DNA from 2 places in the Faecalibacterium sp. DFI.5.82 genome. Region 1 is predicted to be linked to the other one. Evidence: a T-box and tRNA genes for the amino acid it is inferred to sense, from the RefSeq annotation. Region 1 holds a T-box; the other holds one or more tRNA genes.

What was found. A T-box is a leader RNA that pairs with one kind of tRNA and senses whether it is charged. The one in region 1 lies ahead of tyrS (tyrosine--tRNA ligase), so its partner is inferred to be a tRNA-Tyr.
Region 2: it encodes a tRNA-Tyr, which carries the amino acid that the T-box ahead of tyrS (tyrosine--tRNA ligase) is inferred to sense. The anticodon was not compared.

The regions. Positions count from the first base shown of each region.
Region 1 covers NZ_JARFIS010000001.1:602,076-618,059, forward strand. The annotation lists gene dxs (1-deoxy-D-xylulose-5-phosphate synthase) at 1-655, shown strand, start outside; gene P0G09_RS03090 (TlyA family RNA methyltransferase) at 652-1,455, shown strand; gene P0G09_RS03095 (NAD(+)/NADH kinase) at 1,490-2,341, shown strand; gene P0G09_RS03100 (arginine repressor) at 2,370-2,858, shown strand; gene recN (DNA repair protein RecN) at 2,877-4,553, shown strand; T-box leader at 4,588-4,840, shown strand; gene tyrS (tyrosine--tRNA ligase) at 4,907-6,124, shown strand; gene P0G09_RS03115 (ACT domain-containing protein) at 6,222-6,689, opposite strand; gene P0G09_RS03120 (CapA family protein) at 6,726-8,018, opposite strand; gene dapB (4-hydroxy-tetrahydrodipicolinate reductase) at 8,065-8,823, opposite strand; gene dapA (4-hydroxy-tetrahydrodipicolinate synthase) at 8,902-9,795, opposite strand; gene asd (aspartate-semialdehyde dehydrogenase) at 9,837-10,919, opposite strand; gene queA (tRNA preQ1(34) S-adenosylmethionine ribosyltransferase-isomerase QueA) at 11,073-12,101, shown strand; gene tgt (tRNA guanosine(34) transglycosylase Tgt) at 12,245-13,390, shown strand; gene yajC (preprotein translocase subunit YajC) at 13,474-13,794, shown strand; gene P0G09_RS03155 (TIGR04086 family membrane protein) at 13,860-14,246, shown strand; gene P0G09_RS03160 (hypothetical protein) at 14,282-15,064, shown strand; tRNA gene P0G09_RS03165 (tRNA-Thr) at 15,141-15,216, opposite strand; gene P0G09_RS03170 (TetR/AcrR family transcriptional regulator) at 15,373-15,933, shown strand.
Region 2 covers NZ_JARFIS010000015.1:1,151-17,134, forward strand. The annotation lists gene P0G09_RS14595 (DUF3592 domain-containing protein) at 1-360, opposite strand, end outside; tRNA gene P0G09_RS14600 (tRNA-Leu) at 581-667, shown strand; gene P0G09_RS14605 (alanine/glycine:cation symporter family protein) at 805-2,193, shown strand; tRNA gene P0G09_RS14610 (tRNA-Tyr) at 2,308-2,390, shown strand; partial or broken gene P0G09_RS14615 (TrpB-like pyridoxal-phosphate dependent enzyme) at 2,691-2,921, opposite strand; gene P0G09_RS14620 (hypothetical protein) at 2,996-3,166, opposite strand; gene P0G09_RS14625 (ribonuclease Z) at 3,280-4,218, shown strand; gene P0G09_RS14630 (tRNA nucleotidyltransferase) at 4,215-5,600, shown strand; gene mnmA (tRNA 2-thiouridine(34) synthase MnmA) at 5,665-6,768, shown strand; gene P0G09_RS14640 (tRNA threonylcarbamoyladenosine dehydratase) at 6,871-7,641, shown strand; gene ilvA (threonine ammonia-lyase) at 7,901-9,106, shown strand; gene P0G09_RS14650 (ATP-binding protein) at 9,228-10,436, opposite strand; gene ilvB (biosynthetic-type acetolactate synthase large subunit) at 10,768-12,432, shown strand; gene ilvN (acetolactate synthase small subunit) at 12,446-13,009, shown strand; gene ilvC (ketol-acid reductoisomerase) at 13,225-14,244, shown strand; gene ilvD (dihydroxy-acid dehydratase) at 14,448-15,984, shown strand, end outside.

The DNA of each region.
Region 1 (15,984 bases):
GAAGGAGAACGTTGTCCTTGCCATCGACCGTGCCGGTTTTGTTCCGGCAGACGGCGAGACCCATCAGGGAATCTTTGACCCGGCCTTCCTCAGTCAGGTGGGGATCCCGGTCTATTCGCCCTCCAACTATGCCGAACTGCGGCACTGGCTGCCCATCCTGCTCAGTGATGAGATGCAGGGCCCCCGGGCAATCCGGTATCCCCGCGGTGGTGAGAGCGCAGCACTGGCGCAGTTTGGCTGTTCCGGCAGAGAATATGATCGGCTCTATACCGCCCCTGATGCCAAGGCTGTAATGGTCAGTTACGCCGACGAAGTCGAGGATGTGCTGACTGCGGCGAAGCTTCTGGGCAAAGAAAACGTTCCCTGTGATGTTTATAAGCTTGTAAAGATATATCCCTTTACACCTGAGTTTATTTCTGAAATTTCAAGATATGACGTTGTTTTGTTCGCGGAGGAATGCGTAGCCTGCGGCGGCATCGGTGAGCATCTGGAAATGGCTCTGCAGAAAGCAGGCTGGCAGGGTGCTTATATCCACCGTGGTGTGGAGGATGTGCGTCTGCCCCATGCGACGGTTCCGCAGATCAAGCAGAGCACCGGCCTGGATGCAGAACATCTGGCACAGGCCATCCGTACATGGAAAGGAGCAGAATCTTGAAGATTCGTTTGGATCAATATCTGGTTCAGCATGGCCTGATCCAGAGCCGTGAGCGCGCTAAGGCGCTGATCATGTCCGGCGTGGTCTTTGTCAATGAACAGAAGGTAGACAAAGCCGGTGAGATGATCAAGGAGGATGCCAAGGTGGAGGTGCGCGGCCATGATATCGGTTATGTCAGCCGCGGCGGCCTGAAGCTGGAAAAGGCAATGAAGTGTTTTCCGCTGACCCCCAAGGGGAAAGTCTGCATGGATATTGGCGCATCCACCGGCGGCTTTACCGACTGTATGCTGCAAAATGGTGCAGTCAAAGTCTACGCAGTGGATGTGGGCTACGGTCAGCTGGCATGGAGTTTGCGCACCGATGAGCGGGTGGTCAATATGGAGCGCACAAACATCCGCAACGTGACCCTTGACCAGCTGGCAGAGCCAATCGAGTTTTTCAGCGTAGATGTCTCTTTTATCTCGCTGCATCATATTTTCCCGGTGGCGCAGGCCATCACCACTCCGGACGCTATGGGTGTCTGCCTGGTCAAGCCTCAGTTTGAGGCTGGCCGCGAAAAAGTGGGCAAGAACGGCGTTGTCCGTGACCCTGCCACCCACCGTGAGGTGCTGCACAATGCCATGGGCTATGCTGCTGCCAACGGCTTCAAGGTCTGCGGACTGGATTTCAGCCCCGTCAAGGGCCCTGAGGGAAACATTGAATATCTGATGTTCGTTCAGAAGAGCGATGAACCCGGTGCACTGGATGATTCGGTTGCTGAACAGGTGGTGGCATCCAGCCATTCTACGCTGGACCGCTGAACCATAATCCATAAAATCAGGGAGGGCGCGGACGATGACCGTCTACATTTCCCCAAACCCCGGCAAGGCTATGGCCTACGGCATTTCCCAGCGGGCGGCGCAGATCCTGCTGACCCATGGGGCACAGGTGCTGATGCATGATGGCCTGCAGGCCGAGTGCATGACCATGGGCGTAGAGTATCTGTCCCAGAAGGAATGCCTGGAGCGGACGGATGTCATCCTGACCATCGGAGGAGATGGCACCATCCTGCACGAGGCGAATCTCTCACTGGTATACCGAAAGCCCATTCTCGGCATCAATCTGGGCCGGTGCGGCTTTCTGGCTACCTGTGAGGTCGATGAAATGGAAGCCAAGCTCTCCGCCGTAGCCCGGGGTGAATATTTTCTGGATAACCGGATGCTGCTCTATGTCCGTGTGCTGGGGGATGACAGCTGGGAGGGCCATGCCCTGAATGATGTGGTTATGACCAAGGGCCGCCTGCAGCAGGCGGTGGATTTCAGCATCTATTGTGATGATATCCTGGTGGAGCATTACCGGGGCGATGGTGTCATTGTGGCAACGCCCACCGGCTCCACCGCTTATTCTCTGGCGGCAGGCGGGCCGATCCTTGATTCTCAGACCAAAGGCATCGTTGTCACGCCCATCTGCCCCCACAGCCTTGCCAGCCCGGCCATGGTTTTTGCGCAGGAGCGCAAGATCAACCTCTGTGTGGGCCAGGTGGCAGATGAAGAAGTTTTTATCAGCTGTGATGGGGATGCGGGCTATTCCGTAAAAGCCGGAGCCACCGCGGAGGTGCGGCTGTCTGACCAGGTCGTGCAGCTCATCACCTTCAGCAAGGCCGACCAGTTCCAGGCCATTGACCAGAAACTGCGCGGCAGACGATGACACAAACACAACGAAGGGAGAAGATCACATGGGACGCACCAGCCGAGGGGATAACAAGAGCAAGCAGAAGCGGCAGCAGGCCATCCTGCGTCTGATCCAGGAGAATCCCATCAGCCGGCAGGAGACCCTGTTGGAGTACCTGAGCAAGGAGGGTTTTGATGCCACACAGGCAACCATCTCCCGCGATATCCGGGAGATGAACCTTGTCAAAGCTGCCACCACCACCGGCTACCGCTATGTTTCCAGCCACAGCGAGGCACTGAACCCCAAGATGCAGGCCCGGTTTGAGACCATCTTCCATGAATCTGTCCTGGGGGTGGACTTTGCGGGCCATGTGGTGCTTGTCAAATGCTATTCCGGCATGGCCAATGCAGCCTGTGAGGTGTTTGACGCACTCAAGTGGAAAAATGTGGTTGGCACCCTTTCCGGTGATGATACCTTTCTAATCGTGGCCCGCTCAGAGCGGGACGCAAAGACCATTTGCACCGAGCTTGGGCATTACATCGGGCAGAAATAAAGGCGGGAGAGAACGAACATGTTGAGCAGTCTGCAAATTGAAAATGTTGCAGTCATCCAGAAGGCCAACGTGCATTTTGAAAAGGGCCTGAATGTCCTTACCGGCGAGACCGGTGCGGGCAAATCTATCCTGATCGACTCCATCAATGCCATTCTGGGCAACCGCACCTCCAAGGATCTGGTGCGCACGGGGGCTGCAAAAGCAGTCATCCGGGCGGCATTTGATGATGTTCCGCCTGCAGTGCTGGACAGCCTGGAAAAGGCGGGGTATGAGCGTTCAGAAGCGCTGACCCTGAGCCGTGAGATCACTGCCGAGGGCAAGAGCACCTGCCGCATCAACGGAATGCCTGCCACAGCAGCCATTCTGCGGGAACTGTGCGGTGGGCTCATCAACATCAACGGCCAGCACGATTCCGTAGGCCTGTTGAACCCGGCCCGCCATGAGGGTATCCTGGATGCCTACGCCCAGAACGGGGCGGTGTATCAGGAGTATTATGCTGTTTACCGGGAGCTTATCAAAGTCAAAAAGGAGCTGGATGCCATCATCACCGATGAGGGTGAAAAACAGCGAAAGATCGATCTGCTGAGTTATCAGGTACAGGAGATCGAGGATGCCAGCCTGACCGCAGGCGAAGAGGAGACGCTGATGGCCCGCCGTAAGGTGCTGGCGAATGCCTCCACCATCCGGGAGCGCATCTCCCAGAGCTATGCGCTGCTTTCGGGCGGAGATGATGCCCCGGGTGCCGTTGATCTGCTGGGGGAAGCATCCAATGCGATCGATGGAGCCGCCCAACTGGACAGCGGCCTTTCTGCTGCCGCCGGACAGTTGCTGGATCTTTATTACACCGCAAAAGACCTTTCTGCTGACCTGATCGGGCGGCTGGAGGGCTACGAGACGAATGATGCAGAGCTGGATGAAATCGAACAGCGGATGGATCTGATCTACAAGCTCAAGCGGAAATACGGTGATACTGTGGAAGATATCATCGCATTTGGACAGCAGGCAAGGGAAGAGCTGGACCGCATCCAATTCTCACAGGAGCGGACAGAGCACCTGCAGGCTGAAAAGCATCGGCTCTATGTACTGGCCAGGGATAAGGCCGAGGTACTGACCCAGACCCGCCTGAAGGCCTTTGAGGAATTGAACAGGCGCATCTCCGGCACACTGGATTTTTTGAATATGCCCGGTGTCCGCATGACCCTGCGCCATACCCGCGGCCCGCTGGCCAGCCATGGCCAGGACAGCGTGGAGTTTTATATTTCCACAAACCCCGGTGAGGATCCCAAGCCGCTGGCAAAAATTGCTTCCGGCGGTGAACTGAGCCGTATCACGCTGGCAATCAAGAACGCTATGGCCGATAAGGACGCAGTGCCTACGGTTATCTACGATGAGATCGACAGCGGCGTGTCCGGCAAGGCGGCCAGCCGCATCGGTGAGGTGCTCAAACAGAGCGCAAAAGATCACCAGATCCTCTGCATCACCCACACAGCGCAGATCGCTGCACTGGCCGACTGCCATCTGCTCATCCAGAAGAATATCACGAATGAGCGAACCTATACCGAGATCCACCCGCTGGATACCGAAGGCAGAGTGGACGCGCTGGCGCATATCATTTCCGGTGACCATGTCACGGAGCTTTCCCGTGCCAATGCTCGAGAGATGCTGGGGCTGGCCGAGCATGAAACCGGTGATTGACAACCCTGCTGCTTTGTGCTAAACTAATTTTTGTTGAAAGACGTTGAAGGGAACAAGTACCTTGTCAGTGTCTGCCCAGAGAGACCCCGGTTGGTGCAAGGGGTGTGCAGAACAGCAGGGGAAATACCTCCCGGAGTTGCAGGCTGAATGCTTTGGCTAGTAGGCTGTGCCGCGTGCGAGCGTTACAAACGCAGGAGTGTATCCCATCTCTGTGGGGCGCACTCGTGAGGCCGTTCCTGTGAGGGGGCGGCAAACAGAGGTGGTACCGCGATTTTCTCGCCCTCTGCCAAATTCATTTTTGGCAGGGGGCGTTTTCTTTTGTCCTCTGCCCGACAAAACAGGAGGATAATCCTATGACCCTTTACGAAGAACTGCAGGCACGCGGTCTGGTGGCCCAGATCACCGACAATGAGATCATTGACCTCATCAACAACGGCAAGGCCACTTTCTACATTGGCTTTGACTGCACTGCGGACAGCCTGACTGCGGGCCACTTTATGGCCTTGACCCTGATGAAGCGCTTGCAGATGGCTGGCAATAAGCCCATTGCCCTGATCGGCGGCGGCACCACCATGATCGGTGACCCCTCTGGCCGTACCGATATGCGCAAGATGCTGACCAAGGAGGACATTGCTCACAATGCAGCCTGCTTCAAGAAGCAGATGGAGAAGTTCATCGATTTCTCTGAGGGCAAGGCTCTGATGCTGAACAATGCCGACTGGCTGCTGAACCTGAATTATGTTGAGCTGCTGCGTGATGTGGGTGCCTGCTTCTCCGTCAACAACATGCTCCGTGCCAAGTGCTATGAGCAGCGCATGGAGAAGGGCCTGTCCTTCCTCGAGTTCAACTACATGATCATGCAGAGCTACGACTTCTACTACATGTTCCAGCACTACGGCTGCAACATGCAGTTCGGCGGCGATGACCAGTGGAGCAACATGCTGGGCGGCACTGAGCTGATCCGCCGCAAGCTGGGCAAGGATGCCTACGCGATGACCATTACTCTGCTGACTGATTCTCAGGGCAAGAAGATGGGCAAGACTGCAGGCAATGCGGTCTGGCTCGACCCCAACAAGACCAGTCCCTTTGAGTTCTACCAGTACTGGCGCAATGTCGGCGATGCTGATGTGATGAAGTGCATCCGGATGCTGACCTTCCTTCCGCTGGAGCAGATCGATGAGATGAGCACCTGGAAGGATCAGCGTCTGAATGAGGCCAAGGAAATCCTGGCCTACGAGCTGACCAAGATGGTGCACGGCGAGGAAGAGGCTGAGAAGGCCCAGAACGCTGCCCGTGCCCTGTTCAGCGGTGCTGCTGACACTGAGCACATGCCCTCCACTCAGCTGACCGAAGCGGATCTGACCGATGGCTCCATCGGCATCCTGACCCTCATGGTCAAGGCCGGTCTGGCCGCTTCCAACGGCGAGGCCCGCCGCCTGGTTGTGCAGGGCGGTGTCCTGGTGGATGGTGAAAAGGTAGCTGCTCCCACTGTCAGCTTTACCGCTGATCAGCTGAAGAACGGTATCGTCATCAAGAAGGGCAAGAAGATTTACCACAAAGTGACCCTGTAATCTTTTAGAACCAGCGTATGATAAAAGCCCGGCGGCATCCAAAAATCGGATGCCGCCGGGCTTTTTACGTTTGTGTAATGTTTATAGAGAAGGGCACTTACAGCTCAAAGGCCTTCTTCAGCACATCGTAAGCGGAGTCCTCGTTCTCACTGCGCACCAGCAGAGAAATATCCAGATCGCTGGTGGTGATGAGCAGAACCTCGATGTCAGCCATGGCCAATGCGTTCAGGGCCCGGGCAGCTACACCGCAGCTGGTGACCATGTCCTCACCGAAGAGGTTCAGCTTGGAGTAACCAACGCTGATCAGCGGGGAAGCCTTGGCATCCTTGTCGAGATTGGCGGCAGAGATGGCCTTCATCACCAGCGTCAGATCGCTGGCAGATGCGGTAAAGCTGAAATCAATGTTGGTACCGTGAGGGGCGCTCTGACTGATCATATCCACCACAACGCCGGTATCGGCAAAGATCTGCAGGTAGCGGGCCAGGCTGTTGCCCTTGAACTCCACATCCTGCACACTGATCATCATCAGGCTGGGCTCAATGTTGATTTTGGAAACACCATACATAATGAACACTCCAATCTGCCCCAAAGGGCTACAAATTCAGGCGAGCGCCAAAAACGCGCTGTTGATGTTGGTCTGTAATACGTTCTGGATGTACTCTATCCCAAAGCTGGGGTAAGCGGCCCGGACACCGTGCGCCTGCGCCAGCTCCGGCGTATATTCCTGGAAGAGGTAGGTGCGGACGTTGGATTTACCGGCATCATAGTGGGTCACGGTGGGATGTAATTGCGGGAAAGCGACAGCGCAGTGAACGCTGCCATCCGGGTCCGTCGTCTTGTTCAGCTCCAGTGTCAGGATGGCACCGATGAGCTGATCCGGTTTGCTCTGGGTGCTGAGGAAATTTCCCAGAGAATAGGCCACAAAGGTCTGGCGGCCATCCACAGAGGTTTTCCACTCGGCATCCTGCACCACATGAGGGTGCGTGCCCAGAATAACATCCGCACCCCAGTCGGAAAGCTGCTGGGCGAGGTCCCGCTGGGTCTGGGTGATCTTGTGACTATCCTCCACGCCCCAGTGAACTCCCACCACCACGAAATCGGCCAGCTCACGCGCCCTGCGCACCTGCTGTTCCATCACATCCCGCTGGCTGGTGTAGATGACATTGGCCGTCATTGCACTGCTCTGCGGGATGCCATTGGTGTGGTCGGTGTAGGAGAGGTAGGCAATCGTCACACCGTTTACCGTCTGCAAGGGGATAGTACCATAATCGCTCTCTCCGTACCACAGGCCGGTCGTGACCACATCTTCCGGCATCTCGTCCCAAAACCGCAGCGTTGCTGCGATACCTTTGGCACCTTTATCGTAGGTGTGATTGTTGGAAAGACTGAACACCCGGATGCCTGCCCGGTAAAGAGCCTCTGCGCATTCACCGGGGGTAGAAAAGCAGGGATAGGTGGAAGGCTCCAGTTCCTTGCTGCAGAGTGTTTCCTGGTTGATCCAGTTTACATCCTGCGCGGCATAAAAATCCAGCAGGTGCTCGTAGCAGTAGTCAAAATTATATCGCTGGCCTTCCGCTGCCCGGCGGGCTGCCTGTTTGTAGATGGGAGCATGGATCAGATTGTCCCCGGTGGCCGAAAAACGCAGTGTGGTTGTAACAGGCTGCGGTTCCGGTTCGGGCGGGGGAACGCTTTCAGCGGTCGAAGGCTCGTCCTCAAAGGGGCCAAGCACGATGCCAGGAGTCTGGAAGCGCCAGAGGCCAAAGCAGGCCAATGCCGCACCAGCCACCAGCAGCACTCCCATCATCCTCAGAAAAACGGGTTTTCGTTTTCGCCGGTTCTGCAGTTCGTGCCGCGAATGTCGTTTCGTGGATGCCGCGTGTCTTGCCTGTTCCATTCCGTCAGCCCTCCTGCCGCTCAAAATGGTGGAAGACGCAGAGACCTTACAGCTCTGCGATCATGTTACCCATATTGTACAGGCCAGGCTCCTTTTTTGCAAGATAGACAGCAGCATTTATTGCGCCATTTGCAAAAACACTGCGGGAATATGCAGTATGCTTGAGGGTGATGACCTCGTCCGGACCGCAGAACAGCACCTCGTGGTCGCCCACGATGCTGCCTCCGCGCACGGAGCTGATGCCGATTTCCTTCGGGTCGCGCTTCTGGCGCACACAGGAACGGTCGTAAACATAATGATATGCGCCGTTATTCTCTTCATTGATGGCATCGGCCAGCATCAGGGCAGTGCCGCTGGGGGCATCCAGCTTGTTGTGGTGGTGCTGCTCCACGATCTCCACATCATAGTCTGCACCCAGAATGGCCGATGCACGCTTGCACAGCTCCGACAGCAGGTTGATGCCGATGGACATGTTGGCGCTCTTGAACACGGGCACAATGCGGGACAGCTGCACCACCTTCAGCTGCAGCTCTTCGGAAAGGCCAGTGGTGCAGACCACGATGGGCATCTTGTGTGCTTCGCAATAGGTCAGTGCCTTTTCCACAGCAGCAGGAGCGCTGAAATCAATGATGACATCGCCCTTGCCGTCCAGCTTATCCAGACTGTCGTATACGGGGATGCCGTTCTGCTCACCGTCCTGCTGGTCGATCCCGGCGACCACGCGGCAGTCACTCCGGTTTGCAATCATCTCGCAGAGGACGTGGCCCATCCGGCCGCCAATGCCCTGAATGATAATATCTGTCATTTTTGTTTCCTCGTTTTCTGTTGTAACGGCAAATGCCCGGGAGGAACCAATCCCACCAGGCATTGTGCGTTGTTTCGTTTATTCCTGAATCAGACCTTCGGCCTCCAGTGCCTGCTCGATCTTCTCCTTGTGGGCATCACTGGGCTCGACCAGCGGCAGACGGCAGGGACCGGCCTCCCAGCCCAGCACATTCATGGCGTACTTGACAGGGATGGGATTTACTTCGCAGAAGAGTGCATCCGCCAAGGGCAGGATCTCCAGCTGCAGCTTGCAGGCAGTTTTGGTGTCGCCCTCAAACCATGCCTTGCAGCAGTTGTGCACCAGCTCAGGTTTGACATTGGAGACCACACTGATGACACCCTTGCCGCCCAGAGACAGCAGGGGAACAACCTGATCATCGTTGCCAGAGTAGATGTTCAGCTCGTCACCGCACAGCTGAGCGATCTTGGCCACCTGAGAGATGTTGCCCGAGGCCTCCTTGATGCCGTTGATAAGCGGATTCCGGCTCAGCTCCAGCGCTGTCTCGGGGGTGATGTTCAGACCGGTACGGGAAGGCACATTATACAGGATAACAGGGATGCCGCCCGCCTCGGCCATAGCGGTAAAGTGAGCCACCAGACCTGCCTGCGTGGTCTTGTTGTAATAGGGGGTCACCAGCAGCAGGGCATCGGCACCGCAGGCAGCAGACTTTGCTGCCAGTGCACAGCCGTGATCGGTATCATTGGAACCAGCACCCGCAATAACAGGCACCCGGTGGTTGACCGTCTCGACCGTAAACTTGATGGCGGCCAGCTGCTCCTCATCGGTCATGGTAGAGCATTCGCCGGTAGTGCCGCAGATCACAATAGCATCGGTGCCCCGTGCAATCTGATCTTCAATGATGCGGCCCAGCTCATCAAAGTTGATGCTGCCATCTTCGTACATGGGGGTGATGATCGCCACCGCCGCGCCGGTAAAGACAGGATTCTTCATAGTATAAAACTCCTTTGTACGCTCCGTCAGGAACGTGTTGTTCAGTCAAAATAGCCCTTTGCTGCCAGCAGCTCAGCCAGCAGCACGGCACCGCCGGCAGCGCCGCGCAGGGTGTTGTGACTCATGCAGGCGAACTTGTAGTCAAACAGGGTGTCCTCGCGCAGGCGGCCGATGCAGACAGCCATGCCGTTCTCTGTGTTGCGATCCAGCTTGGGCTGAGGACGATCAGGCTCAGTGAAGTAGTGCAGGAACTGCTTGGGTGCGCTGGGCAGGTTCAGCTCCTGTGCAGGGCCGCGGAAGTTAGCCCAGGCCTCGAGCATCTGCTCCTGGGTGGGCTTTTTGTCAAAGCTTACAAACACGGCGGCGGTGTGGCCGTCAGAAACGGGAACACGGAAGCACTGCGCAGTGATCGTGGGCTTCTCGGCGTTGACGATCTGATCGCCCTCGATGTGGCCCCACAGCTTCAGCGGCTCGCGCTCGCTCTTCTCTTCCTCACCGCCGATGTAGGGGATGACGTTATCTACGATCTCGGGCATCCGGTCAAAGGTCTTGCCTGCACCGGAAATGGCCTGATAGGTGCAGACCAGAGCCTTGTTGACACCAAACTCCTTCATCAGGGGATGCAGGGCAGGCACATAGCTCTGCAGGCTGCAGTTGGACTTGACCGCGATGAAGCCGCGCTTGGTACCCAGACGCTTGCGCTGGGCAGGGATGATCTCAATGTGGTCTGCGTTGATCTCAGGCACGACCATGGGAACATCTGGGGTAAAGCGGTTTGCGCTGTTGTTGGAGACCACAGGGCACTCGGCCTTTGCGTAAGCCTCTTCCAGTGCCTTGATCTCGGCCTTGGGCATATTGACTGCGCAGAAGATGAAATCGACCTGAGAAGCGACCTCTTCCACCTTGGCGGCATCCAGCACGACCATCTTCTTGACGCTCTCGGGCATCGGGGTGGTCATTGCCCAGCGGCTGCCAACGGCATCCTCATAGGTCTTGCCTGCGCTGCGGCCGGACGCGGCCAGCGTGGTCAGCTTGAACCAGGGATGATTCTCAAGCAGGGTCACAAAACGCTGCCCCACCATGCCCGTTGCACCAACGATACCAACTTTATACTGTTTTTCCATTTCCAGCACCTTTCCTTTCAATAAAAGCAAATTTACATCGAACACGGCTTGCAAACCAGCCGACCTTGCAATATAATAGATACTGTTTATACAGATTTTATGATAACATTGATACGGCACTCGTGTCAATCATCGGAAAGGCAAATGCAAAGTATGTTAAAAAAAGATTTTTGGTATGATTTACCCAAAGAACTCATTGCACAGGAGCCTGCAGATCCCAGAGACTCGGCCCGGCTCATGGTTCTGAGCCAGAAGGACGACAGCATCCAGCACCGGATCTTCCGCGATCTGCCGGAGTATCTTGAGCCGGGTGACCTGCTGGTGGTCAATAACTCCAAGGTGCTGCCCGCCCGCATCGTGGGTGTCAAACAGCCCACCGGTGCTGTGTGTGAGCTGCTGCTTCTGCGGCAGGTCAAGGGAGATCAGTGGGAGTGCCTGGCAAAGCCCGGCAAGCGGATGCAGCCCGGCACCAAGGTCAGTTTTGGTGACGGCACCCTGACCGCTGTGGTGGACGAAACGCTGGAGGATGGCAACAAGTTTGTTACATTCTATTATGACACCGAGACCCTTTATGAAAAGCTGGATGAATTTGGCAAGATGCCGCTGCCGCCCTACATCACCAAGCAGTTGGAAGATCAGAGCCAGTATCAGACGGTCTATGCCAAGGAGCTGGGCAGCGCTGCTGCACCCACGGCAGGCCTGCACTTTACCCCGGAGCTGATGGATACCATCCGTTCCAAGGGTGTCGGCATTGCCGAGGTTACCCTGCATGTGGGTCTGGGAACCTTCCGCCCCGTGCAGGAGGACGAGATCTCGGATCACAAGATGCACAGTGAGTGGTATTCCATCAGCGAGGAGACTGCTCAGCGCATCCGGGAAACCAAGGCCGCCGGGCACCGCGTGATCGCCGTTGGCACCACCAGCTGCCGCACGCTGGAAGCCGCCGCCGCAAAATATGGCGAGATCAAGGCCTGCAGCGGCAACACCTCTATCTTCCTCTACCCGGGTGTCAAGTTCAACTGCATCGATGGCCTGATCACCAACTTCCACCTGCCGGAAAGCACCCTCATCATGCTGGTCTCTGCCCTCTACGGCTACGAAAAGACCATGGCTGCCTATAAAGTTGCCGTAGAGGAAAAGTACCGCTTCTTTTCCTTCGGCGATGCGATGCTGATCCTGTGATCCCTCAGCACCCGCTCTCCCAAAAGCCCAAAACACTGCCGGATCCGTTTCGGCAGCTTGGTATCCACCACTTCTGAACCTGCCGCCTGCCCGGCGGCACAAGGCTGTACGGCTGTTTTCCGTACACAGAAAGGAAAAAACTTATGCCTTCTTTGACCACTTTTAAGCTGCTCAAGCAGGAGCACAACGCCCGGCGGGGTGAGTTCAAGACCGTGCACGGCACGGTGCAGACCCCGGCTTTCCAGAATGTTGCCACCGCCGGTGCCATCAAGGGCGGCCTGTCCGCGCAGGATCTGCAGCAGATCGGCACCCAGGTGATGCTCTGCAACACCTACCACCTGCATCTGCGTCCCGGTGATCAGCTGGTAGCCGATATGGGCGGTCTGCACAAATTTACCCGCTGGAACGGGCCCATCCTGACCGACAGCGGCGGATTCCAGGTGTTCAGCCTGTCCAAGCTGCGTAAGATCACGGAAGAAGGCGTGACCTTTGCTTCCCATCTGGACGGCCACCGCATCTTTATGGGCCCTGAGGAGAGTATGCAGATCCAGGCAAACCTGGGCTCCACCATTGCAATGGCCTTTGATGAGTGTGTGGAGAATCCTGCCCAGCACGCGTACTCAAAAGCCAGCTGTGAGCGCACCACCCGCTGGCTCAAGCGCTGCAAGGCTGAGATGGCCCGTCTGAAGCAGGAGGGCAAGGCCACCAACCCTGACCAGCTGCTGTTCGGCATCAATCAGGGCTGCACCTTTGCTGACCTGCGTGTAGAGCACATGAAGCAGATCGCGGAGCTGGAGCTGGACGGCTACGCCATCGGCGGCCTGGCCGTGGGTGAGCCTGCTGAGGTGATGTACGAGATGATCAGTGAGGTGGAGCCTTATATGCCCAAGGATAGGATCCGCTATCTGATGGGTGTCGGCACCCCCGGCAATATGATCGAGGCTGTTTCCCGCGGCGTGGATCTGTTTGACTGCGTCATGCCCAGCCGCAATGCCCGCCATGGCCACCTGAATACCTGGGGCGGCATTATTAACATCAAGAACGCAAAGTACGAGCGGGACGAGCGCCCCATTGACCCCACCTGTGGCTGCCCGGCCTGCCGGAACTACTCCCGTGCCTATATCCGCCACCTGTTCAAGGCAGAGGAACTGCTGGGCATGCGTCTGGCCGTTATGCACAACCTGTGGTTCTACAACCACCTGATGGAGCGTATCCGCGATGAGTTGGACGCAGGCACCTTTACCGCCTTCCATGACCGTTACGTCAAGCTGCTGGATACAAGAATTTGAGCTTTTTCATGCTTTTCCCTTGCAAGAGGGAGCAGAAGCGGTTATAATGAGTTTATCTGAATTTTGAGAGGAGACTTTGTCCCATGCAATTTCTGACTACTACCACTGAAAGCTATCTCAGCCTGTTCTTCACCCTGGCTCTGATGCTGGTCCTGCTCTACTTTATGATCTATCGTCCCCAGAAGAAGCAGGAGAAGAAGGATGCTGCCATGCGTGCAGCTCTGGAGATCGGTGATCAGGTCGTGACCATCGGCGGTATTGTTGGCCGTGTGGTCGCCATCAAGGATGACACCTTTGTTCTGGAAACCGGTTCTGACCGTGTGAAGATCCGCTTCACCAAGAATGCGATCAGCTCTGTTGAGAAGCTGAACATGGACAATGCTCCTGCCAACGCAAAGAAGTAATCTCTAAAAGCAAGGTCTTTTTTACCCGCCCCTCTGCATACAGTAGTGCAGGGAGGCGGGTTTTTATGTTGGAACAGAAGAAGTTACCCATCCTGGAAGCACTGGCCGCATTCGGCATTGGTGGGATATTCACCGCCGCCTGCATGGCCGGGCTGGCCTACCTGATGGCAAACCAGAGCCTTGCGCAGAGCACTGCCTGGCCCATGGTCAGTGCCATTGTCTGTGCCGGGAGCTTTTGCAGCGGCTGGCTCATGGCGTTTTTCTATCACAGCAGAGGCCTTATCTGCGGTGCTGTACAGGGCGGACTGTTTGTTCTGCTTCTGCTGGGGTTCGGTCTTTCGGAGGGCATTGAACCAACGGAAATGCAGCTGACCCGCTTTGCACTGGTATTCGTTTTTGGCTGTCTGGGCGGGGTGTTCAGCATCCTGCGTACAGAACGGCACCGGCATTGAGAATTTACAGCAGAAAAACAGGAGGACAGGGAAGCATGTGGGTCTATCAGGAAACACCGGAAACCGCAGCGGCAAAGGCACTGCCCGAAGCGATCATGCCGACAGCACAGGAAGAGCAGCTAAAACAAAAGAACGGTGGAGTTCTTCCTGAGACAGCGCAGGAAGAAAGGCGATCCATCCCGGCGGCGTTCTCTGAGAGGTACGGAAACACACCGGAGAGAGCCGCTATGCGCCGAAGCAAGCTGGGCAGGGAAACTATCCTTCTGGCGGCGGCGTACCTTCTGGGGACCTTTCTGGCGGGTGTGGCGGCAGCGCGTTGTGTGGCAGGCGATGCTGAAACGCTTTCCTATTACCTGAACTGCTGGCAGAGCCTGTTTTCTGTGCAGGATGCCGCCGGGGCAGTGCGCCTGTTCCGAACGGAATTTCTCACTGTGGCAGGTGCGCTGACGGCAGTGCTGTTCCTGGGGCTTTCCGCCCTGGGGCCGCTGCCCATCTTCCTTTTTGCGATGCTGTATGGGACAGGCTCCGGATTGCTTTCGTCCAGGCTGCTTGTGGATTTGAACCCACGGACAGCATTTGTGCTGCTCTGCGTCTGCGGTATCCCTGCATCCCTTGCGGCCGGAACGCTGTGCACGTTCGGCGCATCCGCACTGCAGGTAAGCGGAAGGCTCTGTTCAGCCGCATTCGGGCGTGGAGGACAGGCCCCCAGCACAGGCGCGCTTTTGGGTCAGTTTGCCCGGATGCTGTTTCTGCTCCTGCCACTTTGCGGTGCGGCAGTGGGGATGCTGTATCTGGCAGGGCAGGCGAAACTTATATGAGCTGAAAAGAGAAATGTCTGGACAAAAAAACTCCCGAAAACCAGCCTCATAAGCTGATTCTCGGGAGTTTTCATTTTGGAGCTACTGGCCGGACTTGAACCGGCGGCCTGTTCATTACGAGTGAACTGCTCTACCAACTGAGCCACAGTAGCAAATGTTTCGCAACGATAGATAGTTTAGCATAAAAGAAAATAACTGTCAAGATTTCTTTTTGAAAAAACGCTTTCAGTGAAATCAAATTGCTTTTTTTAGAGAATATGGTACAATAAAGTCAATCATTTTGAGGAAGGAGCTGAACACAGCGCACAATGTACACGAACCATATCAACCCCGTTGCGCAGAAAAATCAGGATGCATTTTGCACGGCACTGTTTCAGCTTTTAATGAAAAAGCCGCTGGAAAAGATCTCCGTCACAGAGCTGTGTCACATGGCGGACCTCGACCGAACTACCTTTTACCGCAGCTTTGAATCCAAGGACGACGTGCTGGATTACTATCTCGACCGGCAGATGACCCTGCTTGCGGGGCAGCTGCCGGCGTACAGTACCCTGGAAAAAAACCTGACTGCGCTGTTCCGCTGGACGTATGCGGAGCGAAAGAACCTTTGTGTCCTGATGGATTGCCATCTGACCAGTTTTTTCAGCGATGCGTTGAGTGAGAAGATCATTCTTGTTCTGATCTCCAACATCGAAGTCGGGGATGCAAGACAGTTTGTGCCATGGCCCGTTTCATTGCCGGGCGAAAATCGATACTTCCGCAACTCGTTCATCGGGGCATATATGGGTTTTTTCAACAGCTGGCGCTATGGAAACTTTGCAGAACGACCAGAGGATCTGGCCAAATGTATGGCTTCATTCTATCTTCACTGAGGAGGGGTGAAACGGGATGGCGGACTTGCGGAAAACAGAAAGCGCCGGAGA
Region 2 (15,984 bases), on a different contig from region 1:
GACCATCAGTGCCAGCAGCACAACGGCCAGACAGAAATAGAGGATCTCGGCCCCCAGAACGGAGCGGTCGCCCTCCACATACATCTTCTCGGGATCTTCGGGGTCGTAGTACAGCGTGACCGTTTCTCCGCTGGCAAAGCCCTTGCCTTTGGCGGCTTTGGGGTAGTGCAGGCGGTGGCTGCCGCCCTCGGTCTCGAACTCAAGCAGATAAGCCGCGCCGTCCCGGCTCTGAACGGTGCCTGCCACCCGGGCCTCCACACGCTGGCCCTTCTGCTGTAAGCGGCGGCGCTGCAGCACACTGCGCAGGCCCATGTAGAACATGATGCCCGCGCCGATGATGAAGATCAGAACATTGAACATTCAGTTTCCCTCATTCCGTCATTACTCGCCCGGCGGCATACAGGCCGGACGGTCAGCTTTTATTGTACCATATTCCGGCCCAAATGCCCCTGTACGGAGTGCCCGAAATTTAGAGCATTTTTTTGTCGAACAATTTTGAAAATAGTGCTTGACTTTTCTTGTGGCTGTGGTATAATAACTAACGTTCCGAGCCGAACGGCCCACGAACAAAACAGAATATGCGGATATGGCGGAATTGGCAGACGCGTTAGATTCAGGTTCTAATCGGGGCAACTCGGTGGAGGTTCAAGTCCTCTTATCCGCACCAAACAAGAAAGATCCGAACCTTTTCTCGATAGGAGAAGGGTTCGGATTTTTTATTTTCCTTGCGCTGGGATTTTCTGATTTACAAACCTGAAGTGCTGTATTATAATAAAGTAATCACACAACAGGAGGCTCCTCAGAATGTCCCACTTGATCGAAACGGTATACAACCTGCTCTGGGGTGATCTGTTCACCCTGCCGGTGGGCGGCGGCATCGGCATCTCGCTGATGGCGGTGCTGCTGCTCACGGCGGGCGTGTTCTTCACCCTGCGCACCCGGCTGCTGCCCGTGCGGCTGTTCCGGGATATGATCGCCGCTGTCTGCGAGAAGAACCAGAGCAGGGACAGCCTTTCCTCTTTTCAGACGCTCATCGTCTCCACGGCCACCCGGGTAGGCATGGGCAATCTGGTGGGCGTGGTGGCGGCAGTGTCTGCCGGTGGTGCCGGTGCGGTGTTCTGGATGTGGGTCACGGCCCTGCTGGGGGCCTCCACCTCCTTTGTGGAATCCACACTGGCCCAGAAGTACCGGCAGCCCGACCCGCTCTATGGCGGTCAGCGCGGCGGCCCGGCCTACTACATCCATGTGCTGGCCGAGCGCAAGCGGGGCAAAAAGCTGCGTCATTCTATCATCGCGGTGTTGTTTGCCATTTCGGGCCTCATCTGCTGGTGCGGCATCAGCCAGGTCATCAGCAACTCGGTCAGCTCTGCCTTTGCCAATGCGTTCTCCATCCCGCCCATTGTGACTACGGTGGTGCTGGTGGTGCTCTCGGCGGTCATTGTCCTGCGCAAAGATGCCACCGTGAAAAGCCTGGATGTTATCGTGCCGATCATGGCGGTCTGCTATTTCGTGATGACAGTCATCATCATTGCGGTAAATTTCCGCCAGCTGCCCGCTGTGCTGGGCCGCATCTTCTCGGAAGCCTTCGGCCTGCGGCAGGTTGCCGCGGGCGGCTTTGGCGCGGTGCTGATGAACGGTGTCAAGCGCGGCCTGTTCTCCAATGAAGCGGGCAGCGGTTCGGCCCCCTGTGCGGCAGCGGCTGCCTTCTGCGATGACCCTGTGAAGATGGGCTTTGTGCAGGCACTGGGTGTCCTGATCGACACGGTGGTCATCTGCAGCTGCACTGCCTTTATGATGCTGCTGGCTCCCGCAAATGTCACCACTGGGCTGACCGGCATGGACCTGCTGCAGGCAGCGGCGCAGTACCATCTGGGCAGCTTTGGCGTGGTGTTCATTGCCGTCACGCTGGCGCTGTTCAGCTTCTCCACCTTCATCGGCATCCTGTTCTATGCCCGCTCCAATGTGGCGTACCTCTTTGGTGACCGCTGGGGCTGGCAGACGGCCTATAAAGTGCTGGCCCTTGTCATGCTGATGGTGGGCGGCCTGGAAGCCTATACCGTGGTGTGGGACCTGGGCGATGTGGGCATCGGCCTGATGACCATATTCAATCTCATTGCCCTCTACCCCATGTCCGGCGAAGCCATTGCCGCCTTGCGGGATTACGAGCGCCGGAAACATCTGACCAAAAACTGACCCTGCCGACAGCTTCCGCAGAAAAGCTGCAAAAATCCGAAAAAAGTAGTTGACAAATCGCCCGCAGTCTGATAAAATAAACAAGTCGTCCGGCAACGGATGTGAACAGAATCTGGGCGTGTTCCCGAGTGGCCAATGGGGACAGACTGTAAATCTGCTGCTTTTCAGCTTCGGTGGTTCGAATCCACCCGCGCCCATAAAAAGACCGTCAGTGTAGAGATATGCTGACGGTTTTCTGTTTGCAGAAGGTTTGGGTTTTCATGCGGGCGGATTCGAACAGCTGCGGCCCCGTCGCAGAAGAAGGGGCAAAAACAGCCCGGTGGGCTGTTTTTAGCAGCGCGGCTTGCGTAATCCACCCGCGCCCATAAAAAGACCGTCAGCGTAGAGATACGCTGGCGGTTTTCTGTTTGCAGAGGATGGTGTGCAGAAAAGGAGAAGCGTGTTCCCGGGATCGGGAGCGCGCTTCTCCTTTAGTATATAGTAATTATAGTATCGGCTCAGATCTCGTTGCCGGGGAACCGGGGGATGCCGTCAAAGCCCTTTTGCAGGTCGGCATCGGTGGGGATGTAGTCGCTCATCTGGCCATCGTGGAACTTCTCGTAGGCCACCATGTCAAAGTAGCCGGTGCCGGTCAGGCCAAAGACGATGGTCTTTTCCTCGCCGGTCTCCTTGCACTTGAGGGCCTCGTCGATGGCGTGGCTGCTCTCGGGGGCAGGCAGGATGCCCTCTCACTGGTTTGGCTGGATTTTATCACGTCATTGTCCTGAAGTCAAGAAGGAGATTTCAATTTTTACAAAAAAATTTACGCCCCCGGCAGAAACAGCAGCGTGCCCCGGGTGGCCAGTACAGGCTGGAACAGGCAGCCCGCCAGCCCGGCGGTGAGCGCCACGACGAGAAACAGCAGTGCCAGGATCAGAACGAGCCGGGCCAGCCCGAAGCGGTGGTGCCCGGCGGGGACTTTTTTGCGCTGCATGGTCAAACCTCCCTTTGTATCAGAGCTCTGCGCCATCCTATGCCGGGCTGTGCCGATTGTGTGCGGGCGCAAAATGTGGTACACTGTTACCGACAAATCACGGAGGAACTGTTATGCTGACCATTACACTGCTGGGCACGGCGGCCACCATGCCCCTGCCGGACCGTGCCCTGACCGCCGCGCTGGCCGAATGCGGGGGCCATGCCCTGCTGTTTGACTGCGGCGAGGGCACGCAGGCGGCGGCCCGCCGCGCCGGGGTCAACCTGATGAAGCTGGATGCCATCTGCCTGACCCACTATCACGGCGACCATATCTTCGGCCTGCCGGGCCTGCTGCAGACGCTGGGCTGTCAGGGCCGGGAGCGCCCGCTGACCCTTTACGGCCCGGAGGGGTTGGGGGAGGTCTGGCCCGCCCTGCGCACCCTGGCCGGGCCGCTGCCGTATCCGGTCAGGGCTGTGCAGCTGGACACAGACCCCATCGACCTGACCACCCTTTCCTCCGGCTGGCCTGCGGGGGCGCAGCTTACGCCTTTCCGCACCCGGCACCGGGTGCCCAGCCGGGGCTACCGGCTCGACCTGCCCCGGGCGGGCCGCTTTGACCCTGCAAAGGCCCGGGCACTGAACGTTCCGGTGCCTGCATGGAAGCTGCTCCAGCGGGGCCAGAGCATCCCGCTGGAAAACGGGGCGGTGGTCGCTCCCGCGGATGTGCTGGGCCCGGCACGCCGGGGTCTGCGGTTCGTGTTCTCGGGTGATACCGCCCCCTGCCCGGCACTGGAACAGGCCGCGCAGAACGCCGACCTTTTCCTCTGCGATGCCACCTACCCCGACAACGAGCAGGAGGCGCAGGCAAAGCAGTGGGGGCACAGCACTTTTGCGCAGGGTGCGGCCATTGCAAAAAAGGCTGACGTGCGCCGGTTCTGGCTGATGCATTATTCGCCCATGATCCTTGAACCGGAAGCCGTCCTGCCCAATGCGCAGGCGGTATTCCCGGCGGCGGAGTGCGGCTTTGACGGTAAACAGATCATCCTGCAATATGACGAGGAAGCAACATGACAACGATCAAACTTGACCCGGGTGCAGCCCTGCTGCTGGATGCGCTCCATGGGGCGGGCCATGCGGCCTACGCTGTGGGCGGCTGTGTCCGGGACAGCCTGCTGGGGCTGGACCCCCACGATTGGGACCTCTGCACCAGCGCCCGCCCGGAGCAGGTGATGGCGCTGTTCGGGGAGGAAAAGTGTATCCCCACCGGCCTGCAGCACGGCACCGTGACGGTGAAGCAGGGCGGCAGGCTCTATGAGACAACAACCTTCCGCACCGAGGGGGCCTATTCCGATGGCCGCCACCCGGATGTCGTCTGCTTTGTGCCGGATGTGCGGGAGGATCTTGCCCGGCGGGATTTCACCATCAACGCTATGGCATACAGCGCCGAGGAAGGGCTTATCGACCCCTTTGGCGGGCGGGACGACCTTGCCGCCCATCTCGTGCGGGCGGTGGGGGAGCCGGAACGCCGCTTTGAGGAGGACGCGCTGCGCATCCTGCGGCTCTACCGGTTCGCGGCCCGGTTCGGCTTTGCCATCGACCCAGCCACCGGTACTGCTGCCCGGGCACTGGGGCCGCATCTGGACTGCGTTTCGGCGGAGCGCATCCAGGAAGAACTGCTCAAGCTGCTGGCGGCACCCCGGCCCGGAAGCTATCTGGAGCCCGCTATTCTGGCCGTTGTCCTGCCGGAGCTGGAACCGGAAAAACAGCCGGAACGGTTTGCGGAACTCTGCCGTACCATCGACCGGATCGAACCGACAGCGGAGAACGTGCCCGCCCGGCTGGCGGCCCTTCTCTGCCCGCTGGGAGAAGCCGGCGCCCGCAAAGCTCTGCGCAAACTGAAATGCTCCAACGCGCTGACGGATGAAGTGACGACCTTGGTGGGGGGGAGTGTCGGTAGCTTTCTCCTCGGACACGAGACGGGCCATTCCATCGCCCGCCCTATTGCCTGCGGCAACAGGGTCCCACCCCAGCGGACGGTCCTCGGAGAAACTCCCGACACTCCCGTCCAAACGCCCTGCGGGACACCCGTGTCCGAGGAGGAAGCTCCCGGTACGCCCGGCTCCGAGATGCAGCTTACAGCCAAACGTCTTTTGGGCCGCTATGAGCTGCCGACGATCCAGCGCCTGACCGCCCTTTGCAGTGCCCGGCATCCGGAACAGGCCGAGGCCTTTGCTGCCCTGCGGGCCGAGGCGGAGCGGCTGACAGTAGAAAATGCCTGCTGCCGGGTGAGCCAGCTGGCCGTGAATGGCCGTGACCTGATGGCGGCGGGGGTCAGACCCGGCCCGGGTCTGCGGCAGGTGCTGAACGCCCTGCTGGAGGCTGTCATCACCGGGCAGACACCCAATGAAAAAGACGCGCTGCTGGCAGCGGCGGCTCAATTTTCTGCGTCTTGACAAGAGAAAGAAGCTGCGGTAGTATTATACTACTGTTTTAGTGTGTTATTGAATGAGGGACGATATGACAGAAGCACAGAACACGAAGCGCCCCGGGGCACTCATCGCCATGAGCGGCGGTGTGGACAGCTCGGTGGCGGCATGGCTGATGCAGCAGGCAGGGTACGACTGCACCGGCATCACCATGCGGCTCACCCGCAACGAGACGCTGGGGCAGTCCGGTTTCCACACCTGCTGCTCCGAAAAGGACATCGAGGATGCCGCCGAGGTGGCCTTTGCGATGGATATCCCCTATGAGGTGCTGGATTTCACCGCCGACTTCCGGGAGAAGATCATCGAAAAATTCATCCGGGTATATGAGATGGGCGGCACGCCCAACCCCTGCATCGACTGCAACCGGTATATGAAGTTTGACCACCTGCTCCGCTGGGCTGAGAGCCATGGCATGGAGTATGTGGTCACGGGCCATTACGCCCGGGTGGAGCAGGACGAGGCCACCGGCCGCTGGCTGCTGAAAAAGGGGCTGGACGAGGGTAAGGATCAGAGCTATGTGCTCTATAACCTGACCCAGGAGCAGCTGGCCCATGTGCGCCTGCCGCTGGGGGGGCTGCACAAGGCCGAAGTGCGTGAGATCGCGGAAAAACAGCATTTCATCAACGCCCACAAGCATGACAGCCAGGATATCTGTTTTGTGCCGGACGGCGATTACGCCCGCTTCATGGAGGACTTCACCGGCAAGCATTACCCGGCAGGCGATTTTCTGGACGAGAACGGCAAAAAGGTGGGCACTCACAATGGCGCGGTGCGGTATACCATCGGCCAGCGCAAGGGCCTTGGCCTTGCCATGGGTGCGCCGGTGTATGTCTGCGCCAAGGATATGCAGGCCAACACCGTCACGGTGGGCCCGGAGGAGAACCTGTTTGACCGCATCGTCTATGCCGACGAGGTGAACTGGATCGCCATCCCGGAGCTGACCGCGCCCTTGCGGGTCACGGCCCGCACCCGCTATCACCAGACCGAGCAGGCTGCCACCGTCTACCCGGCAGGAGAGGGGCAGTTCCGACTGGAATTTGACCAGCCCCAGCGTGCCCCCACGCCCGGTCAGGCCGTGGTGCTGTATCAGGGGGATGTTGTGCTGGGGGGCGGCACCATCGTTGCGGTGGAATAAACCGCTCAGGCGCTTTGCAGGAAAGTGATAAAGTAAAACGAGAGCAACTGTGCCGAACCGGTAAAATGAACGACACAGTGTAAAATGGAGGAGCAAGTATCTATGCAGGATCAATATTCCCGCACCCAGCTGCTGCTGGGCAAGGAAGCAATGGAAAAGCTGCACAATTCCCGTGTGGCGGTGTTTGGCATTGGCGGCGTGGGCGGCTACACGGTGGAAGCGCTGGCACGCAGCGGTGTGGGTGCGCTGGATCTCATTGATGATGACAAGGTCTGCCTGACCAACCTGAACCGCCAGATCGTGGCCACCCGCAAGACCGTGGGCCAGTACAAGGTGGATGTGGCCGAACAGCGTATCCACGAGATCGACCCCAACATCAAGGTCACCACCTACAAGATCTTCTTCACCCCGGAAACGCAGGATCAGTTCGATTTCACCCAGTACGACTATGTAGTGGATGCCATCGACACCGTCACCGGCAAGATCGCGCTGGTGGTCAAGGCCAAGGAGGCCGGTACCCCCATCATCTGTGCCATGGGCGCGGGCAACAAGATGGACCCCACCCGCTTTGAGGTGACGGATATCTACAAGACCTCCGTCTGCCCGCTGGCCAAGGTGATGCGCACCGAGTGCCGCAAGCGGCGGATCAAGCACCTGAAGGTCGTCTACTCCAAGGAGCCTGCCATGACCCCCATCGAGGATGATTCCATCAGCTGCAAGAACCACTGCATCTGCCCCCCGGGCACCCAGCGCAAGTGCACCGTCCGGCGCTCGGTCCCCGGCTCCAACGCCTTTGTGCCCTCGGTGGCCGGGCTCATCATCGGCGGCGAGGTCGTGAAGGATCTGGTTGGATTTGTGCCGATGAAAGGTTAAAAACGAGAACGCCCCTCTCCGGTCTCACAGATGCCGGAGAGGGGCGTTTTGGGTCAGGGGGGAGCTGCTTCCACGGCATGGGCACAGGTGGAGCGTGCATCGGGCCGCAGGGCTGCCGCCTGCCCGGGCGTAGCCATTGGCGGTCACCCCAGCAAACACAATGTTGAAATACGTTCATTTGACAAAATACTTTTGCTAATTTATACTGGGATGCATATTCACATGCAAAAATCAAGGATAGAAGATAGGAAGTATCGTCATGCTGACTCTGGATAAGATCTACCACGCCGCCTTTGTGCTCAAGGACGTTGCCCGCAAGACCGACCTGATTGAAGCGCCCAAGCTCTCCAAGGACTGCCACCTCTACCTCAAGACCGAGAACCTGCAGGTGACCGGCAGCTTCAAGGTGCGGGGAGCCTATTATAAGATCAGCCAGCTCTCCAGGGAGGAGAGCGAAAAGGGCGTGATCGCCTGCTCTGCCGGAAACCACGCACAGGGCGTGGCTCTGGCCGCCACCCGCAGGGGCATCAGGAGCATCGTCTGTATGCCGGACGGTGCCCCCATTATGAAGGTAGAAAACACCAAGAGCCTGGGCGCGGAGGTCTGTCTGGTGCCCGGCACCTATGATGATGCCCACGACAAGGCCGTGGAGCTACAGGCCGAGACCGGCATGACCTTCATCCACCCCTACGATGATGAACAGGTCATCGCAGGTCAGGGCACCATCGGTCTGGAGATCCTTGACCAGCTGCCCGATCTGGATGCCGTCATCGTGCCCGTGGGCGGCGGCGGCCTGATCTCCGGCGTGGCCTTTGCCATCAAGAGCCTGCGCCCCGAGGTCAAGGTCTATGGTGTGCAGGCCGAGGGTGCCCCCAGCATGTACCGCAGCCTGCATGAGCACAAGTATCAGACCCTGAAAAATGTGGCCACCTTTGCGGACGGCATTCAGGTCAAGACCCCCGGCGAGCTGACCTATCAGCTCTGCGAGGAATATGTGGACGACATCGTGACCGTCAGCGAGGACGAGACTGCCGCCGCCATCCTCTCCCTGATGGAGAACCAGAAGCTGGTGGCCGAGGGGGCCGGTGCGGTGCCTGTGGCAGCGGCGCTGTTCCACAAGCTGCCCATCGAGGGCAAAAAGGTGGTCTGCCTGATCTCCGGCGGCAACATCGATGTGAACATCCTCAACCGCGTCATCACCCGTGGTCTGGTGATGAGCGGCCGCAAGGCCAACCTGACCATCGCGCTGGAGGATAAGCCCGGCCAGCTGGAGCGGGTGGCCGCCATCGTTTCCCGCTGCGGCAGCAATGTGGTCTCTGTCCTGCACGATGGCTCTGACCCCAACATGCCCATCTCCAGCTGCTTCCTCAAGCTGGCGCTGGAGACCCGCGACCATGCCCAGATCGAGCAGATCCGGCAGGAGCTCACCAAAGAGGGCTTCCAGCTGGTGGCCGAGCGCGTTTGATTTTCTGACCGCCTCATCTGCCGCCTGCGGCGGCAGGTTTCTTCCAAAATAGCAAAAAGCGCTGTGCAGTCATTTCACTGCACAGCGCTTTTTCTTATCCATAAAAACGAAAAAGCAAACATTATTTCTGCACGCCGCTCTCGCACTGTTCGATGAACTGTTTGGCCACGCGGGGGCTGCGGCCGCCGGCGCGGATGGCGAAGGCCTCGGCCTTGACCAGCAGCTCTTCCATGGGCATCTGGATGTGGTGCTGTTTTGCCAGCTCTTCCAGAATGGCGGCAAAGCGGGCTTTCTCGGGCCGCTGGAAGGTGACAGTCAGGCCGAACCGGGCGGAAAGGCTCATCAGCTCCTGCCGGGTGTCGGCTTCGTGGATGTCGTCGCCGGTGCGGTCGGTCAGGGTCTCCTTGATGAGGTGGCGGCGGTTGGAGGTGGCGTACACCGCAATGTTCCGGGCCCGGCCGCCCACGCTGCCCTCGAGGATGGCTTTCAGGGCGGCAAAGTTGTCGTCGTTGGAGGAGAAGCTCAGGTCATCGATGAAGAGGATGAATTTGAGCGGGTTGGCCGCCAGCTGATCCATCAGGTCGGGGATCTGGTAGAGCTGGTTCTTCTTGACCTCCACCAGCCGCAGGCCGTCGGTGGCGTACTCATTGGCAATGGCCTTGACCGTGCTGGATTTGCCGGTGCCGGCATCGCCGTAGAGCAGAACATTGTTGGCGGGGGAACCGGCCAGCAGGGCGCGGGTGTTGGCAATGACCTTTTCCCGCTCCTTCTCGTAGCCCGGCAGCTCGCTGAGCTTCTGGGGGTCGGGGTACTTCACGGGCACCAGCTGGCCGTTCTCCACTGTGAACACGTGGTGCTTGGCAAACATGCCGTAGCCCTTCTTCCCGGCTTCCCGCATCCGCTGGTTATAGGCGGCGGTCAGGTCGAGCTGCCTTGCCTCCCAGCGGGGCAGGAACGCCAGCTCCCGGTTCTGCCGGTCGGCGGCTTCCAGCAGCGCGTCCAGCGTCAGGCCGCAGAGCTTCTGCAAAAAGTTCAGCTCGCTGTTCAGGGCAGCCTCCATCACAGGGGAGAGCTGGCCCGCAGCAGCCTGTCGCACACAGAAGGTCTCGGTCTCCAGCACGGCGTTGGAAAGATAATCGCCCAGATTGGTGGTGTGGGCAAATAGGGCGGCTTCAAAGGCGGCTACAGCATCGCACAGGGGGGCGATGGTATCGTCAGCCGCTTCCAGCCGGTCGGTCAGCGCCGCCAGCTTTGCCACAACGGGGTCGCCCAGCAGGGCACGGAAAACAACAAGCCCGTGGAGCCGGGCGTTCCATTCACGAAGTTGCATAGGAAAATCCTCTCTTTTTAACGGCCTTGCCCTCTCAGGCGCGCCGCGCCAGCTCCCCCAAAGGGGGAGCCATTGGCAGGCCGGTCAGAAGGCTGTTTATTTTTATAACAGTGTAGAATTGATTATACTCTTGGAAAAGGCGCTTAGCAAGGGTGTGTTCAATTATCTTCATCTTTCGGCTGATTCACTTTACAAATCGTCGATTGACAAAGGCCCGATTTATAGTATAATTGACCCAACGTTCAAATCGGAATGCAAGATGCGAAAAGTAACGTGTCTGAGGGAAATTTTGTTGAGAGTGTAAGAGGAAAAGGAACAGGAGCAACTTACCATGCAGTTGAATGGTTCGCAAATTTTTGTTGAAGTCCTCTGCGAACAGGGCGTGGACACCATCTTCGGCTACCCCGGCGGTGCTGTGCTGAACCTGTACGACGAGCTGTATAAGAACTCTGACCGCATCCACCATGTGCTGACCGCCCACGAGCAGGGCGCTTCTCATGCGGCCGATGGCTATGCCCGCGCAACGGGCCGCACCGGCGTGGTGCTGGCCACCAGCGGCCCGGGTGCCACCAATCTGGTCACCGGCATTGCCACTGCCTACATGGACTCCGTGCCCATGGTCGCCTTTACCGGAAATGTGCCGACCCCCGGTCTGGGCAAGGACAGCTTTCAGGAGGCGTACATCGAGGGCATTACGATGCCCATCACCAAGCACAACTTCACGGTGCGCAAGGTAGAAGAGCTGGCCGACACCATGCGTGCGGCGTTCCGTATTGCGCAGAGCGGCCGCAAGGGCCCGGTGCTGGTGGATATCCCCAAGGATGTCACCGCTGCTGTCTGTGAGTTCACTCCCAAGCAGCCGGAGCCGATCCGCACCGTGACCACCTACGACGAACAGCAGGTCAAGTGGGCCGCCGATATCATCAACGCGGCCAAGCGCCCGCTGGTCTATTTTGGCGGCGGCGTGCGGAGCGCGGCTTCCTGCCAGCCCCTGCGTGACCTGATCCACAAGGCGGAGATCCCCGCCACCTATACCCTGATGGCCGCAGGCGTTGTGCCCTATGGTGACCCGATGAACATCGGCATGGTCGGAATGCACGGCTGCTACACCTCCAACCGGGCGGTCGCGGATTGTGACGTGCTGATCGCACTGGGTACTCGCTTTTCTGACCGCGTGGCCCTGAACCCCAAGACCTTTGCCAAGAACGCCACCATCATCCAGATCGATATCGACCCCAGTGAGCTGGGCAAGAACGTGGATGTGGACCTTGCCATTGTCGGTGATGTCTGCTATGTCCTGAGCGGGATGCTCCCCCTCATTGAGGAGAAAAAGCACCCCGACTGGATGAAGATGATCCACGAGTGGCAGGCGCAGGATTACCACCCCGTGTCCGACCCCACCCGCCTGATGCCCCATCAGGTCATCGGCGAGGTGTGCAGCCAGTGCGGCCCTGAGGCCGTGTATGTCACCGACGTGGGCCAGCACCAGATGTGGGCGGCCCAGTACATCCGCCACACCAAGAGCCGCGGCTTTATCACCAGCGGCGGCCTGGGCACCATGGGCTTTGGTTATGGCGCGGCCATCGGCGCGCAGATGGCGCTGGGCCGGGAGCAGCGGGTGGTCATGTTCACGGGCGACGGTTCCTTCCACATGAACCTCAACGAAGCCTGCACCGCTGTCAGCTATGAGCTGCCCATCATCACGGTCATCTTCAACAACTCTGTGCTGGGCATGGTGCGCCAGTGGCAGACCACTTTCTACGAAAAGCGCTACTCCCAGACCGACCCCCACCGCCGCACCGACTTTGTCAAGCTGGCCGAGGGCTTTGGCCTGAAGGGCTACCGCTGTACCAACCTCCCCGAGTTCCAGGCCGCATTTGCCGATGCCCTCAAGCAGAAGGGCCCCACCTGGATCGAGTGCATCATCGACAAGGACGAAAAGGTCCTGCCCATGATCCCCGGCGGCGGCGACATCAATGATATCATCATGGAATAAGGAGGACTGACCCATGGAATCCAAACGCAGAGTCATCAGTCTGCTGGTGGACAACCAGAGCGGTGTTCTGGCCCGGGTGTCCAACCTGTTCTGCCGCCGCGGCTTCAACATCGACAGCCTGACGGTGTCCGCCACCAACGACCCGGCGGTCAGCCGCATCACCGTGACCATCACCAGCGATGAAAAGGCGCTGAGCCAGCTCATCCTCCAGACCGAGCGGCTGGAAGTAACCCGGCAGGTGTTCGTGCTGGACCACGAGAACTCGCTGGAACGGGAGCTGCTGCTGCTCAAGTTGGCTGCCGATGTCCACAACCGCAGTGAGCTGCGGGAGATCGCCAGCATCTACAAGGCAAAGATCATTGATCTTTCGCCCGACAGCATGGTGCTGGAGCTGACCGGCCGCCCTGAAAAGGTGGACGCGTTCCTCAAGATCCTGGCAGATTACAAGATCCTTGAGCAGTGCCGCACCGGCGTGACCGCCCTGGAGCGCGGCGGGATGCACCAGCACATGCAGAAGCCCCCGCAGGAGGTGCGGGCAGCCCAGCTGCCCCTGCCCGGGACCCATTGCCCGCAGTAAGGGAAGAAACCCCACCGTCAATGCTTCGCATTGCCACCGCCCCTAGTAGGGGCGGCTCTGGCGTTGCATAAAGCCCTGCAAGTTCCCCTTTCTGCCAAGGGCTCCCCTATTAGGGGAGCTGGCGAGCAGATGCGAGCCTGAGGGGTTCAACTCAGTTTTCCATAAAAATCAAAATATAAAAATAAAACAGGAAAGAGTAAAAGGAGACTACTACCATGGCGATCAAGAAATACTACGATTCCGACTGCAACCTCGGCGTGCTGGACGGCAAGACCGTTGCTGTCATCGGCTTCGGCAGCCAGGGCCACGCCCATTCCGAGAACCTGGCCGAGAGCGGCGTGAATGTTGTTGTCGGTCTGCGCAAGGGCTCTGCCCACTGGGCAAAGGCCTCCGAGTTCGCTGCCACCCACGACAACTTCAAAGTCATGGAGGTCGAAGAGGCTGCCAAGGCTGGCGATGTTGTGATGATGCTGGTGCCCGATGAGCTGTGCGCTGATATCTACAACACGCAGGTCGCACCTTACATGACCGAGGGCAAGGCTCTGGCCTTTGCACACGGCTTCAACATCCACTTCAAGACCATCACCGCTCCCAAGAACGTTGACGTGATCATGATCGCTCCCAAGGGCCCCGGCCACATCGTCCGCCGCCTGTACACCGAGGGCGAGGGCTGCCCCTCTCTGATCTGCGTGGAGCAGGATTACACCGGCAAGGCAAAGGACATCGCTCTGGCTTACGCTTCCGGCATCGGCGCTGGCCGTGCAGGCATCCTGCAGACCACCTTCAAGGAGGAGACCGAGACCGACCTGTTCGGCGAGCAGGCAGTTCTGTGCGGCGGTGTCTGCGAGCTGATCCACGCAGGCTTCGATACGCTGGTTGAGGCTGGCTACGAGCCCGAGATGGCATACTTTGAGACCTGCCACGAGATGAAGCTGATCGTTGACCTGATCAACGAGGGCGGCTTCTCCAAGATGCGCTACTCCATCTCCAACACCGCTGAGTACGGCGATTACCGCACCGGCAAGCGCCTGATCACCGAGGAGACCCGCAAGGAGATGAAGAAGGTCCTGACCGAGATCCAGGACGGCACCTTTGCTTCTGAGTTCCTGACCGAGATGAGCCCCAAGGGCGGCCGCAAGGTCCACTTCCTGGCTGAGCGCCGGATGCAGGCCGAACACCCCATCGAGAAGGTGGGCGCAGAGCTGCGCAGCATGATGAGCTGGCTGAAGAAGTAATTAACTCCCCCAGTCGCCTGCGGCGACAGCCCCCTCAAAGAGGGAGCCTTTTGTCTGACCGCAGCGTGAAGCCTCCCTCCGTGAGGGAGGTGGCATCGCGCAAGCGATGACGGAAGGAGTTCAGCCAAAAGCTGCTTTTAAAACTAAGAAAGGCTCCCTCCTTTGGGAGGGGGTCTTTTGTTATAAGGAAAAGAGGATATGTTATGAGAAGCGATAACGTGACCAAGGGTTCGGAGCGGGCCCCCAACCGAAGCTTATTCTACGCACTGGGTTACACCCCCGAGGAGCTGGAGCGCCCGCTGATCGGCGTGGTCAGCGCTTACAGCGAGATCGTGCCCGGCCACATGAATCTGGATAAGATCGCCGATGCCGTCAAGGCCGGTGTGGAGATGGCGGGCGGCACCCCCATCCTGATCCCGGCCATCGGTGTCTGCGATGGCATCGCCATGGGCCATGTGGGCATGAAATACTCCCTGGCCTCCCGCGAGCTGATCTGCGACAGCGTGGAGACCATGCTGATGGCCCATCAGCTGGACGGTCTGGTGCTGGTGCCCAACTGCGATAAGATCGTGCCCGGCATGGTCATGGCCGCAGTCCGCATGGATGTGCCCGCGGTGGTCTGCTCCGGCGGCCCCATGCTGGCTGGCAGCTACGGCGGCGAGGAAGTCAGCCTTTCCAAGATGTTCGAGGCTGTGGGCGCTTACAAGGCCGGTATGATCACCGACGAGCAGCTGGAAGACTGCACCTGCAACTGCTGCCCCAGCTGCGGCAGCTGCTCCGGCATGTACACCGCCAACAGCATGAACTGCCTGTGCGAGGCCATTGGCATTGCCCTGCCCGGCAACGGCACCATTCCGGCGGTCTACTCCAAGCGCCTGCAGCTGGCCAAGCACGCCGGTATGGCCATCATGGACATGGTCAACAAGGGCATCACCGCCCGCCAGATCATCAACGAGCGCTCCATCCGCAACGCACTGACCTGCGATATGGCGCTGGGCTGCTCCACCAATACCGTCCTGCATCTGCTGGCCATTGCCTACGAGGCCGGTGTGCCCATTGACCTGAAGCTCTTCAACGAGATCAGCGCCAGGACCCCCAACCTCTGCCATCTGGCCCCCGCAGGCCCCACCCACATGCCCGACCTCTATGCCGCAGGCGGCATCCCCGCTGTGCAGGCAGAGCTGGCCAAGAAGGGCCTGCTGGATCTGGATGTGCCCACCGTCACCGGCAAGACCCTGGGGGAGAACATCAAGGGTGCCCACATCCTGAACGAAAAGGCCATCCGTCCCATCGAGAACCCCTACTCCCAGACCGGCGGCCTGCAGATCCTGTGGGGCAACATCGCTCCGGACGGCTGTGTGGTCAAGCGCAGCGCCGTGGCCCCCGAGATGCAGCAGCACTCCGGCCCGGCCCGCGTGTTCAACAGCGAGGAGACCGCCATTGCAGCCATCTACGCAGGCCAGATCGTTCCGGGCGATGTGGTGGTCATCCGCTACGAGGGCCCCAAGGGCGGCCCCGGTATGCGCGAGATGCTCAACCCCACCTCCGCTCTGGCCGGTATGAAGCTGGATAAAACCGTGGCCCTCATCACCGATGGCCGCTTCTCTGGCGCAAGCCGCGGCGCAGCCATCGGCCACGTCAGCCCCGAGGCTGCTTCCGGCGGTCCCATCGGCCTGATCGAGGAGGGCGATACCATCAGTATTGATATCCCCAACGCAAAGATCACACTGGAGGTCAGCG